2 regions of the Paraburkholderia sp. RCC_158 genome follow, and region 2 is predicted to be linked to the other one. Evidence: riboswitches for the same ligand, from Rfam matches in the RefSeq annotation. Region 2 holds a riboswitch; the other holds the start of a gene.
The links. A riboswitch is a leader RNA that binds a small molecule or an ion and turns the genes downstream of it on or off. The one in region 2 is predicted to bind cobalamin.

Region 1 (5,568 bases), on a different contig from region 2:
CAGATACAGCATGCCGCCGCATTCGGCGACGAGCGGTTTGCCGTTTGCCACATGCGCGCGGACCGCAGCGGCGCTGCGCGTGTTGCCGCCGAGCGCCGCCGCGTGCAGTTCGGGGTAGCCGCCGGGCAGATACACAGCGTCCGTGCCCGCGGGCAACGGCTCGTCGGCGAGCGGCGAGAAGTATTGCACGCGCGCGCCGAGTGCTTGCAGCAGCGTGACGTTGGCCGGATAGATGAACGAGAACGCCGCGTCGCGCGCAATGGCGATCTGCTTGCCTTGCAGAAGCGGCGGCAGCGCGCGCGGCGTGGGCGCGCCGAATTCGACGGCGGGCGGCAGGTCGGCTAACGCCGTATCGGCGAGCGCATCGGCGGCGCGTTCGAGGCGCGCGTCGAGATCGTCGATTTCCGCCGCTTGATGCAAGCCGAGGTGACGGTCGGGCAATTCGATTTCATCGCTTGCTGCGAGGTGGCCGCACCAGCGCAGCGTCGGCGGCAACGCTTCTTGCAGCATCTGCGCGTGACGCGCGGAGCCGACGCGGTTAGCGAGCACGCCATGAAACGGCACGTGCGGCCTGAAATTTGCAAGCCCGAACGCGACCGCGCCGAAGGTCTGCGCCATCGCCTTCGCGGAAATGACGGCGAGCACGGGCACGCCGAACGCGCTCGCGAGATCCGCGCTGCTCGGTGTGCCGTCGAACAGACCCATCACGCCTTCGATCAGGATCAGATCGGCTTCGGCCGCAGCCTCGGCAAGCAGATTGCGGCACGCGTCCTGACCGACCATCCACAGATCGAGCGACAACACCGGCGCGCCGCTCGCGTGCGCCAGAATCATCGGATCGAGAAAGTCGGGCCCGGTCTTGAAGACACGCACGCGCCGCCCGAGCCGCCGATGGTAGCGCGCAAGACCCGCGGTGATCGTGGTCTTGCCCTGGCCCGACGCGGGCGCGCTGATGAAGAGCGCGGGGCAGGCGGACACGTTCAGAACTCCACGCCGCGCTGCGCTTTCACGCCTTGCTCGCGATATGGATGCTTGACGATGCGCATTTCGGTGACGAGGTCGGCGGCTTCGATCAGCGCGTCGGGCGCATGACGGCCTGTCACGACCACATGAAGCATCTCTGGACGCGCGGCGATGACGGACAGCACTTCGTCGAGCGGCAGGTACTCGTACTTGAGCACGGTGTTCAGCTCGTCGAGGATCACCATCTGATAGTCGCCGCTTTCGATCATCCGGCGCGCTTCGTCCCAGCCCTTGCGCGCGGTCGCGATGTCGGCGTCGCGGTCCTGCGTGTTCCAGGTGTAGCCGTCGCCCATCGTGACGAAATCGCAATTCGCAATCGCGCCGAGAAAGTCGCGCTCCGACGTATGCAGCGCGCCCTTGATGAACTGCACGACGCCAAGACGCATGCCGTGGCCGAGCACGCGCACGGCCATGCCGAACGCAGCGGTCGTCTTGCCTTTGCCGGTGCCGGTGTTGACGATCAGCAGACCCTTTTCGACGGTCGCGTTGGCCTGCTTCTTTTCGTGGCCTTCGCGCCGGCGTTCGGTCATGCGTTGATGCGATTCGGGATCGGTCTTCATGGAAGGTCCTGGTCAGTGAAGGTGGCGCTGCGCGGCAGCGCGTGTTCGGTCGATGCAATCGCCACAGTGACGCCCGCGTGAACGGTTTTGCGAGCGACGAGATAGGGCGTGTGAGCAGCAGCGTGGATCGACGCGCCAAGCAACGCACAAGGTTCGCAGACGCCGTCGACGCCGAGATGCTCGCGCGCCGCCGCCGACGGCTCGGCGACATGCAGCGCGGCAATCTGCTCGCGAGTGAAGAGTTGCAGCGGCAATTTGTGGCGCGCGCAGAACGCGAGCAAGCCGGGTTCTTGCGCTTTGGTTTCGATCGAGGCGACGGCCGCGATGTCTTCGAATGAATGCGAGCCGAGCGCTGCGCGCACAGCGTTTTCGATTTCTTCCGCCGACGTCTGCAAGCGGCAACCGATGCCCACGCTAAGCGTTTTCATCGGACATCCTTCGCCAGCGACGCCACGCCGCCGATCACCACGATCGCGGGCGAGCCGAGTCCCGCGCGCGCGACGGCATCGGCGAAATCACCGAGTGTGGCGAGCGCATGCCGCTGCTCGGGGCGCGTTGCGGATTCGATCGCGGCACACGGAGTCTGTGCCGACATGCCCGCTGCCAGCAACGCGCCGACGATGTCGTTCAGCCGCCGCATGCCCATATAGATCACGAGCGTCATGCGCGTGGCGGCGAGCGCGGCCCAATCCGGCTCGCTCGTGCCCGCGCCGTGGCCGGTCACGAACACCACGCCTTGCGCATGATCGCGGTGCGTGACCGGAATGCCGATGGCCGCCGGCGCCGCAATGCCGGCCGTGATGCCACTGACGATTTCGACGTCGACGCCCGCCGCATGCAGTGCCTGTTGCTCTTCGCCGCCTCTGCCGAACACGAAGGGATCGCCGCCCTTCAAACGCGCGACGCTGCGCCCTTCGTTCAGATGCGCGAGCATTTGCTCGACGATGCCGTGTTGCGGCGTCGACGGATGACCGCCGCGTTTGCCGACATACACGATGCGCGCATCGGCGCGCGCAAATTGCAGCACGTTGGGGTTCACCAGATCGTCGACGAGTATCACGTCGGCTTGCGCGAGCGCGCGGGTTGCCTTCAGCGTCATCAGTTCGACGTCGCCGGGGCCTGCGCCGATCAGCCATGCGCGTTTCATCGCGGCATGCGCCGCGTCGGCGCACATGCAATCATGCAGCGTCGACATACACGCAATGTGATGGAAATTGAAGTCATTCGAAACTGTGCATTCGCGCACGACAGCAAACGCGGATTGCAGACCGCTTCCCTAAGTCGTGCTTGAGCGCCTTCACATCCGTCCCTCGCGGATTCCGGCGGCCGGCGGCGTGACGTTAACAACGCACGGCCGCCTCCGCGTCTGGCCGGTATCCGGGCTGGCGGCCTCACGCGCTTTGCGTTCCCGCCCACATTCGTTCGAATGTGCTGGACAGTGGCACTGAAAACGCATGTGCGGCGCAAAAAATAATCGCGCCGCCGGTCGCTTACCGTTGCGGGGACAGCACAGGTTGAGCGCAAGCGCGCTGCCTGTTTCCCGTTTAACTGCACACGCGAGCGCATGTGCGGGCACCAGACGCGCGCATACGATAGCACACGGCAAGCCCGTCCGATAAGCGCGCCGGGCTTGCGTTTTCTTGACGGCGCAAGGCGCGCGGCCTACACTCGCACGCACTTCTGGTGCTCGTGTGCGCGCTCGTGCGCATGCAGTTAAACGGGAAACAGGGCGCCCGCCTCGCATGGATCGGGTCAACCTGTGCTGCCCCCGCAACGGTAAGCGAAAAGCGACGTCATGGCGGTTTGCATGGCGCCGCGGAGCCGGCTTCGATGTCCACGCGCAAGGCCGCGTCGGCATATCACCACTGGGCGAGAAATCACTCGTCCGGGAAGGGGAAGCGGCGCTTTCGCCAGCCCGGATACCGGCCGGAACACGAAGGGCGAACGCCGCGGGGAAGCGGCGCTGCGCTCATGACCTCATACCCGTATTCTGCGTTTCCCTGGTGTAGCGGCAAGGCCGTCGTGCGTTCCCGCGTTTTGCGATGCGACGTCATGCGCAAAGCGCGTGATTCGGCCGGCCAGCAGATGCAACTCTCACGGATGGACTCACCATGCAAGTTCAGATGCGCAAGATTCCCGTCACCATCGTCACGGGCTTTCTCGGCAGCGGCAAGACGACGTTGCTGCGGCACATTCTTCGGAACGCGGGCGGCAAGCGCATTGCGGTGATCGTCAACGAGTTCGGCGAGCTCGGCATAGACGGCGAAATCCTCAAAGGTTGCGGCATTGGTTGCGATGAAAACGGCGTCGAGACCGAAGGCCAATTGTATGAACTGGCCAACGGTTGCCTGTGCTGCACCGTCCAGGAAGAGTTCTTTCCGGTGATGGAAAAACTCGTCGAGCGCCGTGAGCAGATCGACCATGTGCTGATCGAAACCTCGGGGCTCGCGTTGCCCAAGCCGCTCGTGCAGGCGTTCAACTGGCCGCAGATCAAGAACAGTTTCACGGTGGATGCGGTGATTACTGTGGTCGATGGACCCGCTGCGGCAAGCGGTCAGTTCGCCGAAAACCCGCTTGCCGTCGACGCGCAACGCAAGGCCGATCCGAATCTCGACCACGAGTCGCCGCTGCACGAATTGTTCGAGGATCAGTTGTCGGCTGCGGATCTGGTGATTCTGAACAAGACCGATCTGCTCGACGAAGCAGGCCAGAACGCGGTCGAAGCCGTGATTCGCGCCGAAATTCCGCCGCAGGTGAAGATCGTGCGCGCCCATAAAGGCGCGCTCGATCTGCATGCGTTGTTCGGGCTTGAAGCGGCGTCGGAGGAAACCATTCACTTGCGCCACGATCACCACGGTTCGGCCGACGACGCCGATCATCATCACGATGAGTTCGATTCGGTGGTCGTGAATGCAAAGGCACAGTCGCGTGAAGCGGTGATCGCCGCGCTGCAAGGACTCGTGGAAAACAACACGATTTATCGCGTGAAGGGTTTCGCGGCGTTGCCGGGCGCGCCGATGCGGCTCGTCGTTCAAGGCGTGGGCCGGCGCTTTGATAGTTATTTCGATCGACGCTGGCAGCAAGGTGAACTGGAAGAACTACGCGAAGGCGCCGAAAGCCGCTTCGTGCTGATCGGTGAAGACCTCCACCAGGCTGCGCTACAACGCGCATTCGACGCCGCGCTCGGCGTCGCAGCCGCTGTCGCCGCGCAACAGACGTAAGCGGGTATAGACACATGCATCTGCTGCGCACCACGCCGGGCGGTTTCGTCGACGATACGCAAGGCGTGATCCGCATTGATCAGCGGCCCGCGGACATCGTCATTCTGAGTTCCGCGGATACGACGCTGTCGTTGCTCGCGAGCGTGTTTCCCCGTCTCGGCGACGGCTTTCCGAGCGTGCGCCTCGCGAATGTCACGTATCTGCGGCAGCCGGCCTCCGTGGACTTTTACGTCGAAGACGTGTTGCAACATGCGCGCGTCGTCGTGGTCGATCATCTTGGCGGCGAGGCGTATTGGCCGTACGGCATCGAGCAGGTGGTCGCGCTTGCGGAGCGCAAACAGCAGACGCTCGCGATGTTTTCCGGCGATCTGCAGGAAGATCCGAACCTGCTCGCGCGCAGCACCGCCGATGCCGATCTCTGCCATCAACTGTGGCGCTATCTGCGCGAAGGCGGGCCGCAGAACGCCGAGGCGTTCCTGCGCTGCATCGCGCATCGCGCGCTTGGGTGGGGCCGCGAACCGGCGCCGCCGCGCGCGTTGCCAGCCGCGTCGCTCTACCATCCCGCATGCGATACGCCGACTATCGCCGACTGGCAGGCGCGCTGGCAGCATGCCGCGCCTGTTGCCGCGATTCTGTTCTACAAGGCGCATCTTCAGGCGGCCAATACCGCGGTGTTCGACGCGCTGATCGACGCGCTCGAATCAGAAGGCATGAACCCGCTGCCGATTGCGATCACGTCGCTGAAAGATGCGATGAGCCGCGAA
Region 2 (5,568 bases):
GCGCATGAAGTTGCGAGCCTGATAGTTGCGCACGCCCGTCCACGGCAGCGTGCGGTGCGCGGCGTTGGCGAGATGGTCGATGCTTGCTTCGTCCGGTTCGGACTTCATTAGCCAGTAGCGCATGAATCGAATTGAACGTTAGGGGTTTGAAGAAGCACGGCGCCCAAACAAAAACGGCACCGGACGCAAGTCCGATGCCGTTCCAAATAAGGTCCCCGCCTTAGCCGCTAGGCCGGCATCCTGAACCGGGGGTTCAGAATTGGTCGCAGTTAGCAGCACTTCGGGTACATCAGACAGAGTGACGCGCACGCCCGTGCTACAAATTTCCGCAACCGTGCACATGGCATTGGTTCAAGGAATATATGACCTTGGCGAACCAGGCAGGGAAGCTAAACCGATGAAGCAAAACCGATGACACTGAAACGATTGACTCAAACGTTGGGGACCTGTTCGCCTCGCGCAGTTCGTGCATGCTTCACGAACCTTGCCTGCTTACTTTCCGTTTGAATCCGCAGCCGGTATCAGCACCGGCCGCACTGCTCTCAACATGCTACTTGCAACTTACTGCACGCTGTACTGCTCGATGACAGTACCCAGTTGCTCGTTCATTTGATGCATTGTACGCCGGATTTCTTCAGCGGGAAATGCTTCTCCGTGACGCACGCTTGTTTGCAGCTTAAGCAGTTCGGATGCCAGCGACAGCGCAGCCATGACTGCAATGCGATCCGTGCCGCGCACGTTGCTGTTATTGCGGATCTTCGACATTTCGGCGTCGACTCGCGCGACTGCTTCAAGCAGCGCGCCTTCCGTTTCCGGCGAGCAGGCGAGGCGATAGGGCACGCCGAGAATCGATACTTCGATCTGCTTGGTCGTCATGCATTTTCTCCGTGGCGAGTGGCGTCGCTCTCTGTTTCGACCTCGTGCGGAGCGGGCTCGAGCAGATCGAGCTGGTTGTCCGGCTCGTTGTGCGCACGCGCACGCGGCAATTTTTCGAGGATCGCGTTCAGGCGCACCTGCGCGTCGTCGATCTTGGCCGACAGCGCGTCGCGCTCCGCTTGCAGTGCGTCGCGTTCCTCGCGCAGCAGCGCAAGTTCCGTGCGCGTAGCTTCGGCTTCGGCGCGCGACTGCGCGAGTTGCTCTTCGAGCGCGAGGCGCGCTTCATTGTGGCGCTGGCTGATCGCGATCAGCTTGCCGATATTCTGTGAAAGTGTTTCGAGTTCGGTGAGCATGTGCTGCGTCCTCTAAAGACATCGCATTTTAGCGCGGAATGTCGCACGTTCCGACATTTGTCTCGTTTCGAGACGTAACAACCCCGCTTTTTGCAGCCTTTTTTCGACTGAAGAAGAGAAACTACGCGCGTGCCGGAGATCGCGTCGGACAATAGCTCGACCCTGTCCGAATGAATCGCTCTCGCGGCCCGCGTTCTTGACTGACTCAGAGGGCGCTCATACACTGGCCGCACTCTGGTGCCCGCGCGCATTTCATTGTGCGCGCAGTTAAACGGGAAGCAGGCCGCGCCGTTCTACCCGAACGCGCCAACCTGCGCTGCCCCCGCAACGGTAAGCGACCGCATTTCGCGCGCATTGCAGTTCGTCGCATTCGCTGCAGTTCAATGCTGCTCATCGCAGTTCAGTGCTGCGGTACGAATCGTATTTCGAACAGCAGTTCGCGCTTTTGCAGTTCGATCCCCATCGCGTGTTCCGGTTCAACTCGCGAGTGTGCCACTGCGCGTCACGCGTGGGAAGGCGGGATCGAAAGTCGTTAGCCCGGATACCGGCCAGAGGGAGGGGCGCGCGGCGCGAATTATCAAAAGCGCACGCGCCTCGTTACGCGACGGCCTGCGGGGAAGCGGGCCGCGCACGCCATCCACGGGAAATCTCACTTCATGCTGTCCCCCATCGCCCGCGCGGTGCTGCTCGCTTTTGCCGGGCTGCCCCATCTCGCGCATGCGCAGGCCGCCGCGCCTGCAAACGCCGACGCTTCGTCCACTGCTGCGTCCACTGCATCGTCCACTGTTTTATCGCCCGTCGTGGTGACCGCCGAGCGCGGACCGCAAGCGCTTGCCGATACGATCCCGCAGACGTCGCTATTCGATCAGCAGGACCTGGCCGACACCACCGCAACGGATCTGCCCGGCCTGCTGCAACTCGCGCCCGGCGCGCAAATCTCGCGTACAGGCGGGCCCGGTTCGACGGCGAGCCTTTATTTGCGCGGCGCGTCGTCGACGCAATCGCTGATTCTCATCGACGGCGTGCGCGTCGATTCCGTGAGTCTCGGCACCGCGCAAATCGCGCAGATTCCGCTCGATCAGATCGATCACGTCGAGGTCGTGAACGGCAACGTGTCCGCGTTATACGGCTCGGGCGCGATCGGCGGCGTGGTACAGGTGTTTACGAAAGACGGCGGCGCGCATCCGCCGCGTTTCAATTTCTCTGTGGGCTACGGCAGCTATCACACGCAGACGCAGCAGGTGGGCGCGAACGGCGCATTGGATAAAGACGGCCGCACGACCTTCAGCATTTCGCTCGCGCGCTCGAAAGACGACGGCTTTTCAGCGCTGAATCCGCGCGAGGCGCCCAACGCGAATCCGAACGCGAACGGCTATCTGAACGAGAGCATTTCGGCGTCGCTGCGCCACAAGTTCAACGACCAATGGGACGCGGGCGTCCGCTATCTGCAGTCGAACGGCAACAACAGCTACGACAATGCGTACGGCGCACCGACCGATCTGAACAACCTCTACACGAAAGTGCGGCAGGTGTCGGCGTTCGCCAACGGCAAGCTGACCGACTGGTGGACCACGCACTTCATCGTGTCCGAAGGCGACGACCGCAGCGTATCGAAGACCAACGGCCTCTACAACGGACGCTTCGATACCGACAACCGGCAATACACGTGGCAGAACGATTTCGCGCTGGCCGCGCAGCAAAAACTGCGCGTGGGCTACGAGCATCTCGATCAGAGCCTCGACTCCGATACGTTCGCCGCGCCCACGCGGCATGTCGATTCCGTCTTCGCGGGCTACACGGCGCGCTTCGGACGCAATCAGATCCAGGCCAACGTGCGGCGCGACCAGTACTCCGATTTCGGCGGAGCGAACAGTTACTATCTCGGCTATGGGTTCGACATCACGCCGCATTGGAAGCTGAGCGCAAGCTATTCGGATTCGTTTCGCGCGCCGAGCTTCGACGATCTGTACTATCCGCTAAGCGGCAATCCGTCGATTCAGCCCGAGCGCAGCCATTCGCTCGAAGCGGCGCTGCAGTACGCGTCGAATGCGTTGGGCGTGATGCGTTTGAGTGCTTTCCAGACGCGTTATTCGAATCTGATCGACTATCAGCAGGTCACGCCGGGCATCTATCTGGCGGAGAACGTGGGGCATGCAAAAGTGCAGGGGCTCGAGGGATCGTGGAGCGGACATGTGGGCAAGACCGATGTGCGCGCATCGGTCACGCTGCAAAATCCCGTCGATCTCGACAACGACGTGGACCTCGTGCGGCGCGCGCGGCGCTTCGCGTCCTTGACGTTAAACCGCAGCATCGCAGGGTGGCGCGTGGGCGGCGAGTGGATCGTGAGCGGCCCGCGCGAGGACAGCAGCGGCAAGCTCGGCGGCTACGGCATCGTGAATCTGTCCGCGCGCTACAACATCACGAAAGCCTGGTACGTGGCCGCGCAAATCCAGAATCTGTTGAACAAGGACTATGAAACGGCCTACTCGTATAACTCGCCGGGGCGCGGTGCGTATGTCACGCTCGGCTGGCAGCAGCAGTGATGCGCGCGCCATGTTGAGAGCGCGCCGATGAGCCGTCATCCAGGTTCGCTGCCCGCCGCATTGCACGCGATGACCGCGAAGCGCGCCGCCGCGATCTGGCTCGTGCTCGCGCTCGCCGCGCTGGTCGTGCTGATGGCGTCGCTCGCGTTGGGCAGCGTCTCGCTCGCGCCCGCGCGCGTGATCGAGGCGCTGTCGCCGTTGCATGCGTCGGCGTCCGCGTCCGGCTCTGCAAGCGCCTCCGACGATCTCGCCGGCGAAATCGTGCGCACGCTGCGCTTGCCGCGCGCATTGGCCGGTTTCGCGTGCGGCGCATTGCTCGCAATGGCCGGTGCGCTGCTGCAAGTGCTGTTGCGCAATCCGCTCGCGGAGCCCTACGTGTTGGGCGTATCGGGCGGGGCCGCGAGCTTCGCGCTGATCGCGATGATCGCCGGCAGCGCGTGGTGGCTCGTCGATGCGTCCGCGTTCGCAGGCGCGTTCGTGTCGATTCTGCTCGTGCTCGGTCTCGCGCGCCGCGAGTTGTGGCGCGGCGAGCCGCAGGACACGTCGCCGCGTTTGCTGTTGACGGGCGCGGTCATCGCGGCGGGTTGGGGCGCGCTGATCACGTTGCTGCTGAACCTCGCGCCCGACAATCGTCTGCGCGGCATGTTGTTCTGGCTCACCGGCGACCTCAACGGCAATGCGATGCCGTGGACGGCGCTTGCGGCGCTCGTGGTCGTTGTAGTTGTCATCGTGCCGGTTGCGCCGCGTCTGAACGTGCTTTTGCGAGGCGACGCCGTCGCAGAAGCGCTCGGCGTGGCGGTCATGCCGCTGCGCTTGCGCGTCTATCTCGCGGCCTCGCTCGCGGCGGCCGCGGCCGTGACGACGGCGGGCACCATCGGCTTCGTCGGGCTAGTTGTGCCGCATGTGCTGCGGCTCGCGTTCGGCAACGACCAGCGCATGCTGCTGCCCGCCGCGGCGCTCGGCGGCGGCGTCGCGGTGATGGGCGCGGACCTGATCGCACGCCTCGTGATCGCGCCGGCGCAATTGCCGGTCGGCGTGATCACGTCGATCATCGGCGTGCCCGTGTTTCTGTGGATGCTGCTGCGCGCCCGCCGATGATGCACGCCTCCCATCACACCTCCAACCAGGCTCAGCCCGCGCTCAGCGCGCAACGCGTGACGTTGCGTGCCGGCGCACGCGCCTTGCTCGACGCCTTCACGCATACGTTCTATCCCGGCGAGATCTGGTGCGTGGCCGGTCCGAACGGCGCGGGCAAGACGACGCTTCTATCGACGTTGGCCGGCTTGAAGCAACCGTCGGCGGGACAGGTCGAACTCGACGGCGTGCCGCTTGCTCGCTGGCATGGTCAGCAGCTTGCGCAGCGTCGCGCGTTGATGCCGCAAAGCGCGCCCGACGCTTTCAGCGCAAGCGTGCTCGACATCGTCATGCTCAACCGCTTTCCGCATCTGACCGGCTGGGGCTGGGAGCGCGAGGCCGATCGCGAGGCGGCGCACGCCGCGCTCGATGTGCTCGGCCTCAACGAATTCGCCGCGCGCGACGTGCTGTCGCTCTCAGGCGGCGAACGTCAGCGTGTCTCGCTCGCCGGGGTGCTGTGCCAGCAAGCGCCGCTGTTGCTGCTCGATGAACCGCTGTCGCATCTCGACTTGCATCATCAGATAGAGTGCCTGGAAGCGCTAAGCGAATGGACACGCGAGCCGGGACGCACGGTTCTGTTCTCCTGTCACGACCTGAATCTCGCGCGCCGGTTCGCGACGCACGCGCTGCTTCTGGACGGCGCGGGCGCTGCCTATGCGGGT

Region 1: it holds a riboswitch for cobalamin, as region 2 does, so the genes downstream of both, cobW (cobalamin biosynthesis protein CobW) here and AB6809_RS22960 (TonB-dependent receptor domain-containing protein) in region 2, are expected to answer to the same signal.

What each region holds. Positions count from the first base shown of each region.
Region 1 is NZ_JBFUPM010000016.1:5,359-10,926, reverse strand. Features, by position in the region: gene AB6809_RS25645 (cobyrinate a,c-diamide synthase) at 1-978, opposite strand, end outside; gene cobO (cob(I)yrinic acid a,c-diamide adenosyltransferase) at 981-1,583, opposite strand; gene AB6809_RS25635 (cobalamin biosynthesis protein) at 1,580-2,011, opposite strand; gene cobA (uroporphyrinogen-III C-methyltransferase) at 2,008-2,730, opposite strand; cobalamin riboswitch at 2,934-3,178, opposite strand; cobalamin riboswitch at 3,248-3,529, shown strand; gene cobW (cobalamin biosynthesis protein CobW) at 3,695-4,804, shown strand; gene cobN (cobaltochelatase subunit CobN) at 4,819-5,568, shown strand, end outside.
Region 2 is NZ_JBFUPM010000012.1:193,387-198,954, forward strand. Features, by position in the region: gene AB6809_RS22940 (EVE domain-containing protein) at 1-123, opposite strand, end outside; RNA gene ssrS (6S RNA) at 209-390, opposite strand; gene AB6809_RS22950 (cell division protein ZapA) at 562-876, opposite strand; gene AB6809_RS22955 (hypothetical protein) at 873-1,229, opposite strand; cobalamin riboswitch at 1,448-1,797, shown strand; gene AB6809_RS22960 (TonB-dependent receptor domain-containing protein) at 1,886-3,772, shown strand; gene AB6809_RS22965 (iron ABC transporter permease) at 3,800-4,870, shown strand; gene AB6809_RS22970 (ABC transporter ATP-binding protein) at 4,867-5,568, shown strand, end outside.